DNA from 4 places in the Promicromonospora sp. Populi genome. Region 2 is predicted to be linked to each of the others. Evidence: riboswitches for the same ligand, from Rfam matches in the RefSeq annotation. Region 2 holds a riboswitch; each other region holds the start of a gene.
The links. Region 2 has a riboswitch for cyclic di-AMP ahead of AB1046_RS13945 (C40 family peptidase). Riboswitches for the same ligand answer to the same signal wherever they lie in the genome.
Positions count from the first base shown of each region.

Region 1: it holds a riboswitch for cyclic di-AMP, as region 2 does, so the genes downstream of both, AB1046_RS00200 (C40 family peptidase) here and AB1046_RS13945 (C40 family peptidase) in region 2, are expected to answer to the same signal.
Region 3: it holds a riboswitch for cyclic di-AMP, as region 2 does, so the genes downstream of both, AB1046_RS10965 (C40 family peptidase) here and AB1046_RS13945 (C40 family peptidase) in region 2, are expected to answer to the same signal.
Region 4: it holds a riboswitch for cyclic di-AMP, as region 2 does, so the genes downstream of both, AB1046_RS16880 (C40 family peptidase) here and AB1046_RS13945 (C40 family peptidase) in region 2, are expected to answer to the same signal.

Region 1 covers NZ_CP163528.1:33,349-38,888, reverse strand. The annotation lists gene AB1046_RS00210 (RNA polymerase sigma-70 factor) at 1-857, opposite strand, end outside; gene AB1046_RS00205 (FAD-binding oxidoreductase) at 1,055-2,395, shown strand; cyclic di-AMP (ydaO/yuaA leader) riboswitch at 2,590-2,779, shown strand; gene AB1046_RS00200 (C40 family peptidase) at 2,782-3,570, shown strand; gene AB1046_RS00195 (cytosine permease) at 3,715-5,139, shown strand; gene AB1046_RS00190 (cysteine hydrolase family protein) at 5,136-5,540, shown strand, end outside.
Region 2 covers NZ_CP163528.1:3,085,543-3,091,082, forward strand. The annotation lists gene rocD (ornithine--oxo-acid transaminase) at 1-166, shown strand, start outside; gene AB1046_RS13935 (aminotransferase class I/II-fold pyridoxal phosphate-dependent enzyme) at 183-1,460, shown strand; gene AB1046_RS13940 (universal stress protein) at 1,539-2,534, opposite strand; gene AB1046_RS13945 (C40 family peptidase) at 2,733-3,467, opposite strand; cyclic di-AMP (ydaO/yuaA leader) riboswitch at 3,518-3,711, opposite strand; gene AB1046_RS13950 (iron dependent repressor, metal binding and dimerization domain protein) at 3,878-4,594, opposite strand; gene serC (phosphoserine transaminase) at 4,678-5,540, shown strand, end outside.
Region 3 covers NZ_CP163528.1:2,395,650-2,401,189, forward strand. The annotation lists gene cydC (thiol reductant ABC exporter subunit CydC) at 1-272, shown strand, start outside; gene AB1046_RS10960 (phytoene desaturase family protein) at 296-2,011, opposite strand; cyclic di-AMP (ydaO/yuaA leader) riboswitch at 2,152-2,315, shown strand; gene AB1046_RS10965 (C40 family peptidase) at 2,322-3,224, shown strand; gene AB1046_RS10970 (NAD(P)-dependent oxidoreductase) at 3,332-4,309, shown strand; gene mutM (bifunctional DNA-formamidopyrimidine glycosylase/DNA-(apurinic or apyrimidinic site) lyase) at 4,329-5,393, opposite strand; gene rnc (ribonuclease III) at 5,386-5,540, opposite strand, start outside.
Region 4 covers NZ_CP163528.1:3,726,819-3,732,358, reverse strand. The annotation lists gene AB1046_RS16895 (C40 family peptidase) at 1-248, shown strand, start outside; gene AB1046_RS16890 (S8 family serine peptidase) at 313-1,374, opposite strand; gene AB1046_RS16885 (hypothetical protein) at 1,523-2,416, opposite strand; cyclic di-AMP (ydaO/yuaA leader) riboswitch at 2,580-2,776, shown strand; gene AB1046_RS16880 (C40 family peptidase) at 2,824-3,531, shown strand; gene AB1046_RS16875 (hypothetical protein) at 3,634-4,578, opposite strand; gene AB1046_RS16870 (GlsB/YeaQ/YmgE family stress response membrane protein) at 4,575-4,841, opposite strand; gene AB1046_RS16865 (ion transporter) at 5,069-5,540, shown strand, end outside.

The DNA of each region.
Region 1 (5,540 bases), 2.2 Mb from region 2:
GACAGCTTGTCGGGGTTGCGCACCGCGTAGAGCCCGGTGACGAGGCTGTTGTCGATGCGCACCGCCAGGACGGTGCTGATCTTGCCCTCGACCCGGACGATCAGCGCCGGGTAGCCGTTGACCTGCGCCGGCTCCAGCACCGCCACGTCGGGGATCCGGCCCAGCACGAACGCCACACCATCGGCGCCCACGAGGGGCTCCAGAGCGGCCGGCACCACGCCGCCGCCGTCGCTCAGCAGCACGACGTCGGGCGCGAGGACGTCGAGCAGGCTCTGCAGGTCGCCCGTCTCGACCGCCCCCCGGAACGCTGCGAGCACGCTGCGGGTCTCGGCGGCGGAGGCGACCCCGCGCGGTCGGCGCGCCGCGATGTGTGCTCGCGCCCGGTGAGCGATCTGGCGGATCGCCGCCGGCTTCTTGTCGACGGCGTCCGCGATCTCGTCGTAGTCCAGGGCAAACACCTCCCGCAGCACAAATACCGCCCGCTCGGTCGGTGCGAGCGTCTCCAGCACCAGCAGCATCGCCATCGAGACGCTGTCGGCCAGCTCGACGTCCTCGGCGACGTCGGGCGCGGTGAGCAGCGGCTCCGGCAACCAGGGGCCGACATACGACTCCTTGCGCCGGCCGAGCGTGCGCAGCCGGGTCAGCGCCTGCCGGGTGGTGATCCGGATCAGGTACGCCCGGGGCTCCCGCACCGAATCGAGGTCGACGCCCGCCCACCGCAGCCACGTCTCCTGCAGAACGTCCTCGGCGTCGGCGGCGGAGCCCAGCATCTCGTAGGCGATCGTGAACAGCAGGTTGCGGTGGGCGACGAACGCCTCGGTGGCGGGGTCGGGTGCGGCCTGGGACGTGCCTGCCATGGGTGGCTCCTGTTCGTCTGGACAGTCTCACCACAGGACGCCGGGCAGCGCCATCTTGTGACACCGGCGCTTCAGCCGCCCGATATGGCCCAGGTCACATGGCCGCCTGTCACACGCATCGGGTCCGCGGAGTCTTGTGGTCGTTCGGTGCAACACGCAAGGTCACCCCCTGTGGAACCCCCTCTGGAAGGAACGTCATGAACTCAGCGCTCGAAACTCTTCGCCGCGGCTTCGGCGGCGACATCATCGAGCCCGGCGGAGCCGAGTACGAGTCGGCCAGTCGCTCGGTGCTGACTACGGGTAGCCCGGCGTATGTCCTGCGGCCCAAGACGGTCGAGGACGTGCGGGCGGCTGTCGGATTCGCCGGCGGCTCGGGGCTCGCCCTGTCAGTGCGCGGCGGCGGCCACAGCTTTCCGGGCTTCGGCACCAATCACGGCGGCGTCGTGATCGACCTGAGCGAGCTCGCGGACATCGAGGTCGTCGACGACGAACGTCACCTCGTGCGGATCGGCGGCGGCGCCACCTGGGGCCAGGTCGCGACGGCACTGGCCGCGCACGGCCTGGCGATCTCCTCGGGCGACACCCGGAGCGTCGGCGTCGGCGGGCTGACGCTGAGCGGCGGAATCGGCTGGAAGGTACGGAAGTACGGCCTGGCCCTGGACAACTTGGTCGCCGCTGAGGTGGTCATCGCCGACGGCGAGGTCGTGACCGCGAGCGCCGAGCAGAACCCGGACCTGTTCTGGGCGATCCGCGGTGGCGGCGGCAACTTCGGTGTCGTGACCGCCTTCGAGTTCGCGGCGCACCCGACGACCGACGTCTTCTTCGGCAAGGTCACCTTCCCGGCGGCGGAGGCCGGTGCCGTGCTCCAGGGCTGGGCGGACTACCTCCGTACCGCCCCGGAGGAGCTCACGTCCATCGCGAGCCTCGCCAACCCGTTCGCCGGCGGCCCCGAGGCTCCGGTCGAGATCCACGTCGCCTTCGACGGCGACGACGCAGAGCTCGCGGACCGGGCGCTGGACCCGATCCGCCGGCTCGGGACGGTCCTGGACGACGACGTCGCGCTGACGCCGTACGCGGACATCCTCGAAGAGGGCGCGACGCCGCCGCCCGGCATCCAGCTTGTCGCCCGGAACGGGTTCGTCGAGCGGGAGTCGGTGCCCGAGACCCTGCGGATCCTCGCCGAGGTCGGGACGTCGCCGGGGTCGCCGCTGATCGCCGTCCGCGGGGTGGGTGGTGCGGTGTCCAAGGTCCCGGACGATGCGACCGCCTATCCGCACCGCAGAGCGGAGCTGATGGTCGTGACCCTCACCGGTGGTCCGCAGCCGGTCGTCGAGGCGGCTCGTCCGGGCCTGGACGCGATCTGGGGGCGGCTCGCCCCCCAGCTCAGCGGCGCCTACGCGAACTTCCTCTCGACGGCCACCGAGGATGACGTCGCAGCGGTCTACCCCGCCAAGACGTACCACCGGCTGGCGGGGATCAAGCGTCGGTACGACCCCGAGAACCTGTTCGCGGGCAACCACAACGTGCTGCCGGAGTAGGTCTCACCCGACAATTCGGTCTCCGGTGCGCGGGCACCGCCCTGACCAGGGCGGGGACCCGCGCACTGTGACCTATCCCATGTCCGATTTGCCGTCAATAGGTACGCCAGCAGGCCGGATAGGCGTAATCCGATTGTGACTATCGGACGGTCGGGGGTTACGTTCGATCCCGCTCACGGCAATTCCGTGAGCTCTCGAGGCGGACGCCGAGCCCTGTCACCGCCGCGAGATCTGCAACAGCCAGACGACAGGGACGGGGGAACCACCGTTTGCGGGCACCATCGGGTGCCCTTGGGGTGAAGCCGCACAACGAGCAGTACCGCGGCCGGGTCAGTCTCCGATCCGAATCCGACAGCTCACCTCGTAGGCGCCGGGAGAGACAGAACGTGACTACACGCACGCCTGGGCGCCATCGTGCTGCCCGCAGAGCTATCACCCCCCTGACCCCCATCTCTCGCGCTGCCAGCCGTGGTCTGTCCAGCGCAGCCCGCCGTGGCGCGCTCGTCGCGGCCGGTTCGGGCCTTGTCGTCTCGCTGCTCGGCGTCCCCGCGACCGCCGCGCCGGCTGAGGACCCCAGCACGAACACCGCAGAGCTCAAGGCCGTCAAGGACGCCGTGCAGGCGGCCGCCCGGGAGGCGAACACCACGGTGCCCGCCGAGCTGACCACCGCGAAGGTCGACACCGCGCCTGCCGTGAAGGTGGCCGCCGACAGCGAGTTCGAGCTGGAGACCGGCACCATCAAGGTGACGCCGGCGCCCGAGCCGGAGCCGGAGCCGGAGCCTGAGCCCGTCGTGGCTGAGGAAGCCGTGGCTGAGGAAGCCGCCGCCGTGGCCCCGGCCGCGTCCAACTCGGCGATCGTCGACATCGCCATGCAGTACCTCGGCGTCCCGTACGTCTGGGGCGGCTCCACCCCTGCCGGGTTCGACTGCTCCGGCTTCACGTCCTACGTCTACGCCCAGGTCGGCGTCAGCCTGCCGCACTCCTCCTCGGCGCAGCGCGACGTCGGCACCCAGGTCTCCGCGGCCGAGGCCCAGCCGGGCGACCTGATCTGGAGCCCCGGCCACGTCGCCATCTACGCGGGCGACGGCATGCAGATCGAGGCTCCGGTCCCCGGCGAGACCGTGCGTTACTCGTCGATCTGGCAGTCCAGCCCGGTCTTCCTCCGCGTCGGCTGAGCCGGAACGGAACCGCACACCCCGAAGGGCCCGCACCACACGGTGCGGGCCCTTCGGCGTCCCGACCCGAGCTGACCTGGGTTCAACAGTGGTCTGCGCAACACCTCTCGCCGTCGGGCCTGCGCCAGTGGCAGGATCTCCACCATGAGCGCCCCCGGTAGCGTCGAGACCAACGCCCTGAACACCATCGACGAGACGGAACGGCGCGGGTCGCCGCGCAACCTCTTCTGGCCCTGGTTCGGGGCCAACGTGTCGGTGCTCGGGCTGGGCTACGGCTCCTACCTGCTCGGGTTCGGCGTGTCGTTCTGGCAGGCAACCGTGATCGGCGTGGTCGGCATAGTGGTGTCGTTCCTGTTCTGCGGGTTCATCTCGCTGGCCGGCAAGCGCGGGTCGGCACCGACCATGGTGCTGTCGCGGGCCGCGTTCGGCGTGCGGGGCAACAAGCTGCCCGCCTTGCTGTCCTGGATCCTCACCGTGGGCTGGGAGACGGTGCTGGTGGCGCTGGCCACGCTCGCGACGTCGACAGTGCTTAGCACGCTGGGCTGGGGCGGCGGCACGATCACGCAGGTCGTGGCCCTCGTCGTCGTGGCGGGCATCGTGGTGGTCGCCGGCATCTTCGGGTTCGACCTGGTGATGCGGCTGCAGGTGGTCATCACGGTGCTGACGGCCGTGCTCACCGTGGTCTACATCTTCCTGGTCGCCGGCCACGTCGACTGGGCGGCGGTCTCCGCGCTCCCGGCCGGGGGCGGGCCGCAGGTGATCGGCGGGCTCGTGTTCATGATGACCGGGTTCGGCCTGGGCTGGGTCAACATGGCGGCCGACTACTCGCGCTACCTGCCGCGCTCCGCCTCCGGCCCGAGGATCGTCGGCTGGACCACCCTGGGCGCCTCGCTCGCCCCCGTGGTGCTGCTGGTGTTCGGCCTGCTGCTCGCAGGCTCCGACCCGGCGCTCAACGAGGCGATCGGCGCCGACCCGATCGGCGCCCTGTCCACGATCCTGCCCACGTGGTTCCTGATCCCGTTCGCCATCGTGGCCCTGGCCGGGCTGATCGGCGGCGCGGCGCTCGACATCTACTCCTCCGGGCTCGCGCTGCTGTCCCTGGGGCTGCCCGCGCCTCGCTGGGTGGCGGCAGCGATCGACGGCGCGCTGATGATCGTCGGCGCGATCTACGTGGTGTTCGTCGCCGACTCGTTCATCGGCCCGTTCCAGGGCTTCCTCATAACGCTCGGCGTGCCGGTCGCCGCGTGGTGCGGCGTGCTGCTCGCCGACATCCTGCTGCGCCGCCGCGACTACACCGACGCCGACCTGTACTCCGCCTCCGGCCGGTACGGGTCCGTGAACTGGGTCGCCGTGCTCCTGGTCCTGGGCGGCACCGCGATCGGCTGGGGTCTGGTCACCAACACCTACGCGCCGTGGCTCGGCTGGCAGGGCTACCTGCTCGGCCCGCTCGGTGGGTCCGACGGCGCCTGGGCGGGCGCCAACCTCGGCGTGCTCGTCGCCCTGGTCCTCGGGTTCGCCGGCACGCTCCTGCTGAGCGCCGGCGCGGTGCGCCGCCAGGAGGAGCGATGACGGACGGCGGAACGCCGGTCGACGGCGGAGCAGGCGCCGTCGGGCACGATGCCGCCCTGGTCGTGATCGACATGCAGGACGTCTTCGCGCGCCCGTCCAGCCCCTGGGCCGCCCCCGCCTACCCGAGCGCGCTCGCGGGCACCCGCCGTCTGCTCCCCGCATTCGCGGGCCGCACGGTCCTCACCAGGTACGTCGCCCCCAAGGTGCCCGACGGCGCCTGGCGCACCTACTTCGACGAGTGGCCGTTCGCGCTCGTGCCCGAGGACGACCCGATCTACGACATCGCCGGCCTGGCCGACGCCGTGACCGCCGGGGCGCCCGTCGTCTCCCGCGCCACGTTCGGCAAGTGGGGGCCGGAGCTCGACGCCGCCACGCGCGGGGCCGGCGAGCTGGTGCTGGTG
Region 2 (5,540 bases):
AGACGAGGCATCGGACGACGCCCCCGCCGTCGACCCCGAGGAAGCACCCGCTGCCGATAAAGCAGACAAGGCCGACGCCACCAGCGACGTCGACGATGACGACAAGAAAGACGACGCCGCCAAGGGCACCGACGACCGCTCAGAACTGTCACCGACGGCCGGCTGAGCGTAGGCTCCCGGGGGTGACCACTACGACGTCGTCCCCCGCTACCACAGCGCTCCCGGCCATCTCCGAGCTCCAGCAGGCCTACGCCGATCTTCAGGCCAAGGGCCTGAAGCTGGACCTCACGCGCGGCAAGCCCTCGGCCGAGCAGCTTGACCTCGCCGAGCCCATGCTGGCCCTGCCCGGAGCAGGCGTGCACGCCGATGACACGGGCACGGATACGCGCAACTACGGCGGGCTGGACGGCGGGCTCGCGATCCGGCGCATCTTCGCCGAGCTTCTCGACCTGCCGGTGGAGCAGCTCCTCGCGGGCGGGAACGCCTCGCTCACGACCATGCACGACGTCGTCGCGTACGCCGAGCTGTTCGGCTTCCCCGAGTCCCCGAAGCCGTGGGCGCGCGAGGACAAGGTGCGCTGGATCTGCCCGGTGCCGGGCTACGACCGCCACTTCACGATCTGCGAGGTCTTCGGCATCGAGATGGTCCCGGTCCCGATGACGCCGGACGGGCCGGACGCCGAGGCCGTGGCCGCACTCGTCGCGGCGGACCCCACCATCAAGGGCATGTGGGTGGTCCCCACCTACTCGAACCCGGACGGCGCGGTCATCACCGAGGACGTCGCCCGCGCGCTGGTCTCGATGCCCACCGCCGCGCCGGACTTCCGGATCCTGTGGGACAACGCGTACGCGGTGCACCACCTGACCGACGACGAGGTGACCAGCCCCAACGCCGTCGCCCTGGCCGCGGAGGCCGGCCACCCGGACCGGGTGATCCTGTTCGCGTCCACGTCCAAGGTCACGTTCGCGGGCTCGGGCGTGGCGTTCCTGGGTAGCTCGGCAGCCAACATCGCCTGGTACAAGAAGCACCTGTCGGCCGCATCCATCGGCCCGGACAAGATCAACCACCTGCGGCACTCGATGTTCTTCGGCTCGGCCGACGGGGTGCGCGAGCACATGCGCAAGCACCGCGAGATCCTGGCGCCCAAGTTCCAGGCGGTGGTGCAGATCCTGGCCGAACGCCTGGGCAGGTACGGCGTCGCCTCCTGGACCGAGCCGAAGGGTGGCTACTTCGTGTCGCTCGATGTCGCTCCCGGCACGGCGTCCCGGGTGGTGCAGCTGGCCAAGGAGGCCGGGATCGCCCTCACGCCGGCGGGCGCCACCTACCCGTACGGCAAGGACCCGGAGAACAAGAACGTGCGCCTCGCGCCGTCGATGCCGCCGCTGGACGAGGTCCGCACGGCGATGGACGGCGTGGCAACCTGCGTCCTCCTAGCCGCGGCCGAAGCCGCCACCGACTAGCCACCCCACTGTTGTGGGCGGGATCGCTGCGCCTGAACCGGACAGATAGTCGCAATGATCCAGCCCACAACAAACGGGCTAGTCCTGGCAGTGCTTGTTGACCACCAGGACCGGGCACGCCGAGTGGTGCAGCACCGCCTGGCTCGTGGAACCCAGCAGCAGCCCGCGGAACCCGCCGCGGCCACGTGAGCCCACCACCACGAGGTCCGACGCCGTGGAGAACTCCGTGAGCAGCTCGGCGCCGGTCCCGTCGAGCACGATCCGCCGGATCCGCAGCCCAGGGTTCTCCGCCTCGTACCGGTCGATCAGGACGTCCATGCCGGCCCCGATGTCGGCAAGCACCTGCTCGCGGTCGATGGTCGACGGCAGCCACGCCAGCATCCCCGAGTTGCCCACGGGCACCCCGGTGACGGCGGTCAGCTCCGCACCCCACGCGTTGGCCTGGAAGATTGCCTGCTGCAGGGCCCGCTCGGCCTGCGGGGACCCGTCCACACCGACGACGATCCGGCGCACCTCCCGGGTCTCGCCCGCCCCGGGAGCCGTGCCGGACGCCGCCGTGCCTGACACGTCAGCGGCGGGTGCCGGCGGGGCGCCGGATCCGGCGCCCGGCACGGTCCACGAGACGCCGCGGTTCGCCTCCGCGCGCAGCGGCACCACCACGACGGGGATCTTCGCGTGCGCGGGCAGTGCGGATGAGACAGTACCGAGCAGCCGCTCCGCGAACCCACCCCGGCCGCGCGTGCCGACGACGGCCAGCCCGTAGTCGGCGGACATCTCCACGAGCACACCCGCCGCGTCTCCGGTGGCGACCTCGGTGGTGGCGCGCACGCCGCTGTCGGCCACCCGAGCCTCGGCCTCGGCGAGGACCGCCTTGGCGCCCTCCTGGATGGTGGTGTCATCGAGTGCGGCGTACCCGCCGTCGAGCGACGCCGCCGTGAACGACGGCAAGGAGTAGCTGCACACGATGTGCAGCGCCCAGCCCACACGATGCGCGTAAGCGGTGGCCCAGTCCAGCGCGTTCAGGCTCGCGGCCGACCCGTCCACCCCGACCAGTACGACCTCGGATCGCGTCATTGCCAGCCCTTTCTTCGCTCAAGCATCTTTGCACGCCAACGCTACCGGCGACGCACTGGTTGTGGGTTACCGGTAGCAAAAAGACTGCAGAAAATGGCAAAGCAAAACGCCTGCCCGGTCTCGACAGGCTCGACCACCGTGGGTCGAGCCTGTCGGGACGGGACAGGCGCTCTGTCTTGCGGTACTGCGCGGCTGCGATCAGCCCAGACGAATGAAGGTGGGGTTCGACTGCCAGATGGTGCGGAAGTCGACCACGGTGCCCGGCTTGGACGCGTCGATCATGGTGTTGCCACCGGCGTAGATCGAGACGTGCCCCGGGGTCCACATCAGGTCGCCCGGCTGGGCCTCAGAGGCCGACACCTGCGTGCCGTAGCCAGACTGCGCCGACGACGAGTGCGGCAGATCGATGCCGAGCTGAGCAAAGACGTACTGGGTGAAGCCCGAGCAGTCCATGCCGCTCGGGCTGGCGCCACCGGAGACGTAGGGAACGCCGATGTAGCGGCTCGCGATGGAGATCACGGAGTTGCCGATCGCCGACGCGGGGACGTCTACGGACGAGGCGGCGGCCTCGGCTGCTTCAGCAGCCTCCGCGGCAGCGGCCTCGGCTGCCTCAGCAGCCTCCTCGGCGGCCAGCTCGGCCTGGTAGTCCTCGTTCTCGTCGGCGGAGACCACGGAGACCGCGGCCTTCTCGACGTTGAGCTCGGCGTCGGGTGCGACGGTCACAACAGGAGCGTTGGTGAGCGATTCGCGAGCCTGCGACGTCAGCGCGTTCAGGTCGACCGAGTTCATCTTGGCCTGGCTGGCCTCGACCGGCGCAGCCTGTGCGGCCATCGCGCCGCCGAAGGTCGAGACGAGAAGCGCTCCACCAGCAGCGGCAACAGCGGTACGGCGACCGACTGCGGCGTTCTGGGCGAACTCGGTGAGCGGAGTCACGGGTCGGCGCGCAGCCCTATGGCGTGCGCGGGTGGTACGTGCAGTCACGTAGTACCTCTCCTTGAACGCCTTCGAGGTCAGCTGTCGGGTTCGGGTGGGAGAAATCACCCGGCCGAGATCTCCCGAAGGAAAACCCGGCTTCACCCCGAGGACGCACCCTGGCGCCCATTGGTGGGTCCCCCGCCTCTGTCATGCGGTCGTCTTGGGGCCTCGAGCCGGTGACAGAGTTCGGCGTCCGTCCGAGGACTCCTACGAAAAACTCCGCGGGAGCGCTCTGAACGTACCGGACCTCTTGGCCGATGTCACGTTCCGGCAACGAATGCCATAGCGTGTCGAAAACAGGGTGACCTCTTTCCGACAAAACGGGCGCGCGATAGCCCCGCTCAGCCCGTCAGAACGGACCCTCAGACTCAGGCCGTCGCCACAAACAGGTGGCGGGCCAGGTCCTCGCTGAGCTCGAGCGCCGTACCGGAGCCGTCCACAGTCACCGTGAAGAGGCCGTCGTGGTGCTCGGCGGTGATGCGGGAACCCGGCACCAGTCCGGCGTCGGACAGCCGCGAGAGGAGCTCGACGTCGGTCTGCAGCGGCTCCGCGATGCGGGTGAGCGACGCCGCGAGCGGCTCGCCCTTGACGCCCTTCTTCGCCGCGGCCTCGAACGCCGCCGGCAGGGAGATCACGCCCGTCAGGAACGGCACGTCGGTATAGGCCTCGCCAAGCTCGGACAGCCCGGGGATCGGGTTGCCGTACGGGTCGTGGTGCGGGTGGTCGAGCAGGCCCACGAGCCGCTTCTCCACGAGGTCGCTCATCACGTGCTCCCAGCGACACGCCTCGACGTGCACGTGCTCCCAGTCCAGCTTGATGACGTCGGTCAGCAGCCGCTCCGCGAGGCGGTGCTTGCGCATCACGCGCATCGCCTTGTCGTGGCCCAGCTCGGTGAGCTCGAGGTGGCGGTCGCCGGTCACGATCACCAGGCCGTCGCGCTCCATGCGCGCGACAGTCTGCGACACCGTCGGCCCGGAGTGCCCGAGGCGTTCCGCGATGCGCGCGCGCAGGGGGGTGATGCCCTCCTCGTCGAGCTCGTAGATCGTCTTGAGGTACATCTCGGTGGTGTCGATCAGATCCGTCACGTCAGCTCCCGTCATGCGCGCAGCCGCCCAGTCGCCCTGGACTCGTGCGGCCCGGGCGTCGGCCCAGGTTCTAGTCTAGTTCTGTGCCACTGACACTCCCGACACATCTGCTGCCAGCCGACGGACGTTTCGGCTCCGGCCCCTCCAAGGTGCGCCCGGCACAGCTCGATCATCTCGTGTCGAACGCCGCTGTGCTCGGCACCTCGCACCGGCGCGCCCCGGTGAAAGACCTGGTGCGCCGCATTCGCGAGGGTGTCACGGAGCTGCTCGGCGCGCCCGACGGGTACGAGGTGGCGCTCGGCAACGGCGGCTCCACCGCCTTCTGGGACGTCGCCACGCTGTGCCTCGTCGAGCGCAGGGCGCAGCACGCGTCGTTCGGCGAGTTCAGCGGCAAGTTCGCGACGGCGACCTCACGCGCCCCGTTCCTCGAGCCGTCCCAGGTGATCTCGGCGGAGCCGGGCACGGTGGCCTACCTCCAGGCGTCCGCCGACGTCGACACCTACGCCACCCCGCACAACGAGACCTCCACGGGGGCCATGGCCCCCGTGCTACGCCCCGCGGGGCCCGACGGCGCCCTCGTGCTCACCGATGCGACGTCCGGCGCCGGCGCGCTGCCCGTCGACCTGAGCCAGACCGACGCCTACTACTTCGCCCCGCAGAAGGCGTTCGCGGCCGACGGGGGCCTCTGGCTCGCCGTCCTCTCCCCCGCCGCGGTGGAGCGCGCCGCCCGGATCGAGAGCTCCGGGCGCTGGGTGCCGGAGTTCCTGTCGCTGACGACGGCGCTCGAGAACTCCCGCCTGGACCAGACCCTCAACACACCCGCCGTCGCCACGCTGCTGCTCCTGGCCGACCAGGTGGAGTGGCTGATCGCCCAGGGCGGCCTCGACTGGTCGACCAAGCGCTGCGCGACATCGGCCCAGATCCTCTACTCCTGGGCCGAGTCCCG
Region 3 (5,540 bases), 690 kb from region 2:
CAGCCGAGCACCTGGACGGCGACACCGCCGACGCGCTGGTGCGTGCACTGGCGGAGCATGCCCGCAAGACCGGTCGGGCCGTGCTGCTGGCGACGCACCGCCTCACGCCGCTGGCCGCCGCGGACGAGGTGCTGCTCCTGGGGGACGGCGCCAACGCGGCGCCGGCGGCCGGCGCTCCGGCGCGGGTCGTGGCCCGCGGAGATCACGAGCACCTCCTCGCCGCGAACCCCGGATACGCGTGGTCGGCTACCCAGGAGAACTTCCCGGCCTGAGTTTGACCATGCGAGCCGATCGGTCAGCCGGCCAGCACCGCCATCGCCGCCGCTCGGCCCGGGATGCCGCTCACTCCCCCGCCGCGGCGGGCGCCCGCGCCCGCCAGCAGCACCCGCGGGTGCTCGGTCTCGACGCCCCAGCGGCCGGCGTCGGCGTCGGACTCGGCGAACGGCCAGGTCAGGTCGCGGTGGAAGATGTGCCCGCCAGGCAGCCCGACGTCGCCCTCCAGGTCGACGGGGGTGCGCACCTCCAGGCAGGGCGCGCCGTCGGCGTCGAGCGCGAGCACGTCCTCGATGGGCTCGGCCAGCACGGAGTTCAGGGACGCGAGCGTGGCCGCCAGGGCTCGCTCGCGGGCGCCGTCAGGATCCGCGCGGAACAACCGGGCCGGCATGTGCAGCCCGAAGAGCGTGATGGTCTGGGCCTCGGTCCCGGCCAGCGCCGGACCGAGGATCGTCCGGTCGGACAGCGTGTGGCAGTAGATCTCGCTCGGCGGCAGGTCCGGGATGCGCCCGGCCGCCGCCTGCGCGTACGCGTCCTGGAGCTGGGTCAGGGACTCGTTGACGTGCAGCGTCCCGCTGAACGCGGCCACGGGGTCGACGTCGTCACGCAGCCGGGGCAGCCGCTTCAGCAGCATGTTCACCTTGAGCTGGGCGCCTTCGGGGTACGACGCCGCGGCCGCACCAGCGACGTCCGGTGCAACCGCGCCGGCGCCTCCCCCGCCGGCGGCCAGCAGCCGGTCCAGCTCGGCCGGGGCGCACGCCGCGAGCACGTGTCCGGCGCGCACACCCCGGGTGCGCCCGTCGGCGTCGGTCCAGGCGACCTCCGGATCCGAAGCACCTGACGCGCCCGGGGCACCCGAAGCACTCAGGCCCCCCGAGGCGCCCGGGTCCACAGCGGTGACGGTCGCCGAGGTGACGATCGTCGCGCCCGCGGCCACCGCGGCGTCGCGCAGGGCGCCCGAGACGGCGCCCATGCCGCCCACCGGCACGTCCCAGTCGCCGGTCCCGTTGCCGATCACGTGGTAGAGGAAGCAGCGGTTCTGCCGCAGGGACGGCTCGTCGACGTCGGCGAACGTGCCGATCAGGCCGTCGGTGGCGGCCACGCCGCGTACGACGTCGTCGGCGAAAGTGCGCCGCAGCACCGCGCCGAGGGGCTCCTCGAAGAGGGCGCGCCAGGCGGCCTCCCCCACGCCATCGACCACGAGGTCCCGCACGGCCGCACGCGGGAGCAGCGGCTCGGTGAGCGTCGGCGCGAGGCGGCGGGCGACCTCGGCGGTCATCGTGTAGAAGCGCCCCCAGGCCTCGAAATCGGCGTCGGATCCGCTCCCCGAGCCGGTACCTGAGCCAGTGCCTGAGCCCGAGCCAGTGCCAGTGCCGGCCAGGCGCCGGAACGAGGCGCGCGTGGCGGCGGCGTCCTGGGTGTCGACGAGGAGGCCGCCGTCGGCCACGGGGGTGTAGGAGGAGTAGCGGCGACGCACGAGGCGGATCGGCAGCCCGAGCTCGTCGATCACCTGCCGCGGCAGGAGCGAGACGAGGTAGGAGTAGCGCGACAGCCGCGCGTCCACGCCGGCGAACGGGCGGGCCGAGACGGCGGCGCCGCCGACGTGGTCGGCACGCTCCAGGACGAGGACGGATCGGCCGCCTTGGGCCGCGTACGCCGCTGCGGTGAGGCCGTTGTGACCGCCGCCCACGATGACGACGTCGTACCGGGAGCGAGTGGAATCGGGCATGTCCGCCATGGTGGCACGGGCACTCAGCGGGGGCACTCATTGCCAGGAACGTGCCTGCCCAGGACGCTATGTGACCTAATCGTGACATTTGAGAGAAAGGTGGGTACGGTCATGACACCTCGCCAGCAACGGCGGGGTCCTGGTCCGGACGCCGAGCCCTGTCACCGGATCTGAGCAGCTAGAACGTGACAGGGGCGGGGGAACCAAGTAAGCGGGCACGCGAGTGTCCTCGGGGTGAAGCCTCCTTTGGAGGCCGGGTGAACTGAACTCCCCATCCGAACCCGACAGCTCACTTCGTAGGCGTCCGAGGAGATCACTGGTGACCGTACTCACCGACCGCACCCACAACCGGGCGGACGACCAGACCGCCCGCCCGAACAACCGGGGGCGGCACCGCGCCGAAGGCCCCGCACTCACCCCCTTCACCGCACTCACCCAGACCGCCGCCGAGAATGCCGCCCGTACCGGCGCCATCGCGGTCGTCACGTCCGGCATGCTGGCCTCGGTCTTCACCCAGACCGCTTCCTCCGCGCCCGCCGAGACGCACACCCAGGCCGCACTGGCCAACGCCACACCGGTCAGCAACACGGTCGACACCGCGCCCCGCGCCGGCCTCGCCGAGAACCTCGTGACCAAGGTCAAGGTCACACAGGACGCCGACTTCTGGGCCGAGCGTGGAAGCGTCACCGTGACGCCGTACGCCGAGACCGAGGCCGGCATCGCCGAAGCCAAGGCGAAGGCAGAGGCCGAGGCTCGCGCCAAGGCCGAGGCGGAAGCCGAGGCACGGGCCGAAGCCGAGGCGGCAGCCGCCGCTGAGGCCGCGGCCGAGGCCTCAGCGGAAGCCGAGGCCGCCGCGGTCTCCAGCAGCGCGGAGTCCTCCGACCTGGGCCAGCAGGCAGTCAACCTGGCTCTCGAGTACGTGGGCGTGCCCTACGTGTGGGGCGGCTCGTCCCCCAGCGTGGGCTTCGACTGCTCCGGTCTGGTCAGCTACGTCTACGGGCAGCTCGGGATCAGCATCCCGCACAGCTCCGCGCAGATCTCGACCATCGGCTACCAGGTCTCCGCCGCGAACGCCCAGCCGGGCGACATCGTCTGGACGCCGGGCCACGTCGCCCTCTACGCGGGCGACGGCAAGGTCGTCGAGGCGCAGCAGGCGGGCACCCCCGTGCAGTACGGCACCATGTGGCAGGACAACCCGGTGTTCATCCGGGTGACGGGCTGACCTGACCCACCCGGTACTGCGAAGCAGAGCGTCTGTCCTGCCCTTCCCCAAGAACAGGCCGGACGCTCTGCTTCGCCGCTCGACCCTGGTCCGGTAACGTCCCCGGCGTGAAGATCCTCGTACCGGACGTGCCGTTCGACCTCGACTTCCCGGCCCTGCTGCCCGACGGCGGAGCCTCCTTCGCGCCCGGCGGCACCGACACGGTGGTCGCTTATCGCATGAACGAGCCGGTGCCCGACGAGCACCTCGACGCCGAGCTGCTGGTCACCTGGGCCAGCCCGCCGAAGATCGTCGCCGACGCCGCCCGCCGCCTGACCGGGCTCCGCTGGGTGCAGACCCTCTCCGCGGGGCCTGACGTCGCGCTGCGCGCCGGGTTCGGTCCCGACGTCGTCATCTCCTCCGGCCAGTCCCTGCACGACGACACCGTCACCGAGCACGCCTTGGCCCTGATCCTGGCCTCGGTGCGCCGGATCGACGTCTCCCTCGCCGCGCAGCGGGAGCACCGCTGGGCCAAGGAGATCTCGTTCGCGCAGGGCGACCCCGTCACCGGCCGCGAGTACACGCTCGACGGCGCCCGCGTGACCATCTGGGGCTTCGGGTCCATCGCCCTGCGTCTGGCCCCGCTGCTGACGGCGCTCGGCGCGCAGGTCACCGGCGTCGCCTCCCGGGCGGGCGAACGCTCCGGGTACCGGGTGGTGGGCGCCGACGAGCTGGACGCGCAGCTGGCCGAGACCGACCTGCTCGTCTCGTTGCTGCCCGGCCTGCCCAGCACGCGGCACATCCTCGACGCCCGCCTGCTGAGCCTGCTGCCGCCGACCGCCCGCTTCGTCAACGTCGGGCGGGGAGCGACCGTCGACGAGGAGGCGCTCGTGGCCGCGCTGCGGTCCGGCGCTCTTGCCGGCGCGGCGCTCGACGTCATGGAGACCGAGCCGCTGCCCGCGGACTCGCCGCTGTGGGACGTCCCGAACCTGATCCTCACGCCCCACGTGGCGGGCGGACGCCCCCGCGGCGCGGCCCGCTTCCTGGCCGCCCAGCTGACGTCCTGGCACAAGGGCGAGGAGCTACGCAACGTAGTCAAGCGCTGACAGGCTTGGTTGTGGGCAGTTAACCCCTGGGGCCCCTGGGGCGGGGTTGGCAGACCGGGCAGGTGAATGACGAGCGGTTCATGAACGGGTCCCGGCGGATCAGCGCGCCGCAGCGGCGGCAGGCCTCGTTCTCGCGGCCGTACACCGCGAGCGACCGGTCGAAGTAGCCCGACTGCCCGTTCACGTTGACGTACAGGTCGTCGAAGCTGGTGCCGCCCTGGGCGAGCGCCTCGCGCATGACCTCGGCCGCCGAGTCCAGCACCCGGCGCACGTCCGCGACCTTGAGCTTGTCGGTCGGCCGGGCCCAGTGCACCTGCGCGCGCCACAGCGCCTCGTCGGCGTAGATGTTGCCCACGCCGGACACGACCGTCTGGTCCAGCAGCGCCCGCTTGATCTGGGTCCGACGACGACGCACCCGGCGCACCAGCTCGTCAAGGTCGAGGTTCGGGTCGAGCAGGTCGCGCGCGATGTGCGCCACCGGCCCGGGCAGCACCGGCAGGTCGGAACCGTGACCGGCCGGGGCCGCACTCCCCCGGGGCAGGCCGTCACCGTCGGGCACCAGGTCCTGCACGCTCAGGTGCCCGAACGTGCGCTGGTCGACGAAGTCGAGGTAGCGCGCGCCGGAGGGCGCTCCGGTCAGGTGCAGGCGAACGCGCAGGTGCGGGTGCCGCCAGTCGTCCGCGGCCGTGCCCAGCGCGGAGCTCGGCCCGGCACCCGCCTCCGCGCCGGACTGCTCCAGGCCCAGCACCACGCTCGACGCGTGCCCTGGGTCGTCGCCCACCACGGCGTCGCGCACAAGAAGCTGTCCCGACATACCGAGGTGGGCCAGCAGGGCCGCGGCAGGAGAGGACTCGACCGGCTCGACCGCCGGCGAAAGATCCGCGAGCGGGAGCCAGAGGAACTTGCCGCGGCGCACCGCGGCCGTCAGGCGCCGGCCGGTGAGCTGGTCGCGGAACGAGCCCGGGCCGCCGTCGTGCCGCCGGACGCTGTACTCGCGGAACACCTCGACGTCGCGCACCACCGCGCCGACGACCAGGCGGTCGAGACCGTCCCGGACGGTCTCGACCTCGGGAAGCTCAGGCACCGGGGGCTGCTGCGTCGTTCTTGGCGTCGTTCTTCGAGGCGTCGTCCTTGGGCAGCGGGAACTGCTCCAGGAGCGCCCGGTACGTCTCCTCGGCCGCGCCCTGCTCGGCGTGCTTCTTCGCGCTGCCGGAGCCGGAACCGTAGGTGA
Region 4 (5,540 bases), 640 kb from region 2:
TCGACTGCTCGGGCCTGATCAAGTACGTATACGCCCAGCTGGGCATCGACCTGCCGCACTCGTCGTCGTCCATGGCGGCCACGGGCTACCAGGTCGCCACGCCCATGCCGGGCGACATCGTGTGGACCCAGGGCCACGTCTCCCTCTACGCGGGCGACGGCATGGTGGTCGAGGCCGCCAACTACGGCACCCCGGTGCGCTACACGACGCAGTGGCAGGACTACGCCGTCTACATCCGCCCGTACTGACCTGACCCCACCCCACCGGTTGTGGGTGGGATCGTTGCAACGATCCCACCCACAACCATCCAGGTCAGTAGGCGACGGCGGCCGCCGCATCGACGATGCCGTACCCGTACAGCGGGGTCCACAGCCCGACGAGGCCCAGCAGCGGGTCACGCGAGGTGTAGAGGATCGCCCGCTCCACCTCGGTCAGGCTCCGGCCCTGGCTGAAGAGCAGCGCCGCGACCCCGGCCACGTGCGGGGTCGCCATCGACGTGCCCGCGTAGGAGTCGTAGTTGCCCTGACCACAGGTCGCCGACCCGGTTCCCACGGGAACCGTGGACCAGACGTCACCGGCGCAGCCGGTCAGCCCGCCCGAACCTCCGGGCGCCGAGACGCTCTTCAGGTCGAGCTTGATCGGCAGCTCCGAGTAGTAGGAGTGGATACGGGCCGAGTCCGTGGCGCCCACGCAGATCGCGACGCTGGTGAACGCCGGGTCGGTGCACAGCGGGGTCGACGAGTTGCCCGCCGCCGCCACCGTGAGCACGCCCCGCTCACGCGCGTACGCGATGGCGTCCCGCATCAGGGTGTCGACGCCGAGGATCGTCAGCAGCTGCGCTCCAACGCCCGAGCCCAGGGACAGGTTGATGACGTCGGCGCCGTGATTGGCGGCCCAGCGGATGCCGTCCGCGATGTCCTGCGTCGAGCCCGAGCCCGCCTCCAGGACCTTGACGGGGAGGATCTTGGCACCCGGTGCCACGCCCGCGACTCCGATGCCGTTGTTCGCCTTGGCGGCGACGATCCCCGCCACGTGCGTGCCGTGCCCGTCGCCGTTGTTCTGGCCGTCGGGGCCTCTGAGATCCCCGTTGCCGCACGGACGGACCGCCGCGCAGCCGGTGAAGGTGGCACCCTGCAAGAGCTGCCCTGCCAGGTCGGGCTGCTTGAAGTCGACGCCCGTGTCGACCACGGCCACCACTGCGCCCTTGCCAGTGCTCGCCGACCAGGCAGCCTCGGCGTTGATCTGGTTCAGGCCCCATTGCCTGTTCCGGAGAGGATCGTTGGTCGCGGCCTGCGCACCCGGCGCCATGGCGACGAGCACCGCCACGGCGAGCACCGCGGAGGTGGCGGCGCTGACGAGTGACTTCCTGTTCATGTAAGCCCCCATTGCTCACACAGGGGCTGATTACCCCCGAAGTGGCCCAAACCTATGGGTATCGGACAGGGGCGAACAGGGCGAACGCCAGGATGTGGGTGAAATTTACACAATCGCAATCGCTGGCGGCACGGAGTGTCGGGCCAGGTCAGGCCCAGGCCTCGGCGAGCTCGCCCTCGGCCTCCGCCTCGCGGGAGAGCCGGAGCGCCGCAATCGCCGCCCCGAGCAACAGGGCGACCACCCAGGCGCCGAGCTGGTGCCCCTCGGACACGACGGCCGCCGGGGCGATCTCGTCCCAGGCGATACGGGCCGCGGTCAGCGCGTCGTCAACGAATGGCGAACCCGGCCGGATGCCCTCCTGCACGGCTACGAGCGCCGGACCGGCCGCCTGCAGCACCCAGACGATGCCCGCCGTGGGCAGCCAGCCCAGCAGCTCGATGGGCTTGCTGTCCACGGCGAGGCCGAACGCGATGCCGAGCGCGACCGCGAGGATCCACCACGTGCCGACCGGAGCCACCGCATGGCCGGGGACGAGGCCCCACAACCAGCTGTCGAGGAGCACCACCGGGAGGGCGAGCGCGGGGCCGCGCAGGGCGGCAGGCCCGAGGCCCGTCAGCAGGCCGGCGCCCAGCCCGACGATCCCCGCCGCACCGGTGGCGACGAGCATCCCGAGCGGTACCGAATCGTCGGGCACGCCCCCGCGGACAACAAGCCACCAGGAGCCACCGACCGCGGCAGTCAAGCCGAGCAGGGTCCCCGCGATCGCCGCAGCCGCCCCGGCGCCGGCCGAGGCGGGCAGGCGCGAGGTGGCGCCGGCGAGGACGCCGCCGAACAGGGCCATCGTGACCAGGCCGACCATGGCGCCGTCGGCGGTGAGCGGGACCGGTAGGAAGCCGGCGACCCCCGCAATCGCGCCCTCCGCAAAGCCCGTGAACTCGTACGACAGCTGCATCAGCCAGGGCAGAAATCCGCAGATCCACCACGCGACAGCGCTTATGGGAAGCACCCACCAGGCGGAGATGCGGTACTCACTATCGGCCATGCCGCCGGACGATAGCGGAAGTGTGATGTCGGTCATAACCCCTGAAGCCCGGAAGGACGCAAATCTCCACCTTCGTTGGGTCAGACCGTAATGCGTAATCTGATCGTGACTTTTTCCGGGAACGTGTGTACTTTGACTTCTGCCCCACCACATCGGTGGAGCCGCGAGCCGGACGCCGAATCCTGTCACCGGTTCACGACCAGACGTTCGAGACAGGAGCGGGGGACCCACTTCCGGGCGACAGCAGGATCGTCGTCCTCGGGGTGAAGCCGGACGGTACCCCCCAGTAGCCGTGCGGCCGGGTGTTGTACTCCTACCCGAACCCGACAGCTGACCTCGCAGGCGGTACAGGAGACATTTAGGTGACGAACTCCCTCCGCGGACGGCATCGTGACAGCCGTCCGGCCATGACACCGCTGACTATCCTCGCTCGTACCGCCACCGAGAACGCCGGCAACGTTGCCCGCCGCGGCGCCCTCGCTGCAGCCGCAGGCGGCGTCCTGATCTCGACCATCGCGACGACGGCCCACGCGGCCCCTGCGATGGACCTCAAGACCGACGTCAAGACGGCCAAGCTCAACACGGCTGACCTCCAATCGCTCACCGCGGTGGCCAAGCAGGCCGTCGTCAACTCCCGCACCGTGACAGTCCCGATCAACGCGAAGATGCCGATCGAGATGGAAGTTCTGGGTACCTCCTCGGGCTCGGGTGCCGCGGGCGAGGGTGAGGGCGAGGAGAGCACCGCTCCCGCCGTCGTCTCGGTCGACGCACCGGACCCGGTCCCCGTCGGCCAGCAGGCTGTCAACATCGCCTTGAACTACCTCGGCATCACGTACGTGTGGGGCGGCGCGTCGCCGTCCGCAGGCTTCGACTGCTCGGGCCTGGTCCAGTACGTGTACTCGCAGCTGGGCTACTCGCTCCCGCACTCGTCCGGTGCGCTGCTCGGCGTCGGCTACCAGGTCACCTACCCGGAGCCCGGCGACATCGTCTGGACCCCCGGCCACGTGGCCATCTACGCGGGCGACGGCATGATCATCGAAGCGTGGGCCGCCGGCATGCCGGTGCGCTACACCGAGATGTGGCAGAACAGCCCGACGTTCGTCCGCGTCACCTGAGTCGCGCGCAGCAGTAGTTCCGCATCGCGAGGCGCCGCCTCCGCATCGGGTTTGTGCCCGACGCCGGAGGCGGCGCCTCTCGCGTACCCGCCTCGATGGCGGCTACTGAGGCCAGTCGCAGGTGTCCGCGATGAAGGCGAACAGGTCGGCGCGCGCGGCGTCGGGCATCGGCACGTAGATCACGTGCTGCGGCTCGCCGTCGACGCTCGCGTAGACGGGCACGAACGTGCCGCGCTTGTCCTCGCCCACGGCGTGAGCGTCGCAACGGGCGGGCACGACGGGAAGGATGATCCGGCCGGAGTCCTGCCCGGCCAGGTCTTCGCCGACCCAGCCGGAGGCGCCGCCGCTCGGGTCGGGGTTCTCCATGAGCGTGGTCCCGCCCAGCCGGTCGATCGTGACCTCCGGGCCACCCGCCACCGGCTCGACCCGCAGGCTGACCAGCGCGGTCAGCTCGCCGTCGCGCGCCTCGACGGGGACGTCGGCATCAACCTCGAGGCGTGCGCCCGCCGCCACGGCGGCCTGGGCGCAGTCCACCGCATGGTTGCGAGCGAGGTGCCCGCCGGAATCACCGGCGTCGACGACGACGTCGCTCACCGGGCCCAGCTCGTCGTGCTCGCCCAGGGCCAGCGTGATCGTGGCGGACGGCGCGGCGTCCGGCACCGGCTCGTCCGGTCCCGCCGGGAAGCCGGCACACTCCGCCTCGCCCAGCCCCAGGTAGACGTCGCGGGTAGTGCCAGGACGCAGGACGGCTGTCCGCCCTTCCCTGGTGGGGTGCGACGGCCCGAAGCCGTCGGCGTCCAGGGCCCCGGAGACGAGCGTCATCGTCTCGTCGGAGCTGTTGGTCACCTCGAGAACGATCTCCCGGTCGGCATACTGCGTACGCCCCTGCCCCACCTCGACGCTGAGGTGGGCGGCGACGTCGTCGGGCACCGGACCGAGGGTGGACTGCGGCGTCGCACCACCGTCCGTACATGCGACAGCGGCCGCGCCGACCACCATCGTCAGAGCGACGACGGCGGCGGCGCGGCCGCGGGATGCCGCGATCAAGCGGTCTTACGCCGGCCGAAGATCGCCTGGACGATCAGGATCACGATGATCGCGCCGATCACCGCGAACAGCCAGCTCGACCAGGACCAGAACTCGTCGAAGCTGATGTTGAAGATGAGTCCACCCAGCCAGCCGCCCAGCATGGCGCCGAGCACACCGAGGAGCAGCGTGACCCAGAATCCGCCCGGCTGCTTGCCCGGGATGACGATGCGTGCGATCACGCCGGCGATCAGTCCGAGGATGAGAAAGGCCCAGAAGCCCATGTGATTTTCCTCCAGAGTGGTATGGCGTACTTCCTTGCGCTCTAACCTCAGCACTGATCCGTCTCACTTGCCACCGGACCCGCCGAATCGGTCCCAAATCGGGACATTGCACCCAGCCCAGGCTTCCCGCACCGCCGCGCTACAGTTCGCCCGGGCAAGAGGCCTGAGGCAGTAACCGGGGCAAGGCCGGAGCAGGGCTCCGGGCACGTGCGAGTGAAGGAGATCCGATGGACCAGGAGACCGGCATGCTGGCCGAGCCGCAGACCGGGTTGCAGACCGGGCGAGCGCGCGTCCGCGCGTTCCTCGACCGCAAGTGGTTCACCAACCTCGTGCTGGGCGTGATCCTGGCGAACGCCCTGATCCTGGGTGCGGAGACCATAGTGACCGGCCCAGCGCTGGAGGTCCTCCACGTAATCGACCACATCATGCTCGGCTTCTTTGTGTTCGAGCTGCTCCTGCGGTTCTTCGCCCACGGCCGGCGGTTCTTCACCGACCCGTGGAGCGTGTTCGACCTTCTCGTCGTGGGCGTCGCACTGATCCCCTCCAGCGGGTCGCTGTCCGCGCTGCGTGCCCTGCGTGTGCTCCGGGTGCTGCGGGTGATCACCGTGGTGCCGTCGCTGCGCCGCGTCGTCGACGGCCTGCTGCGCGCCGTGCCGGGAATGGGCGCCGTGGGCGCCCTGCTGGCCCTGGTCATCTACG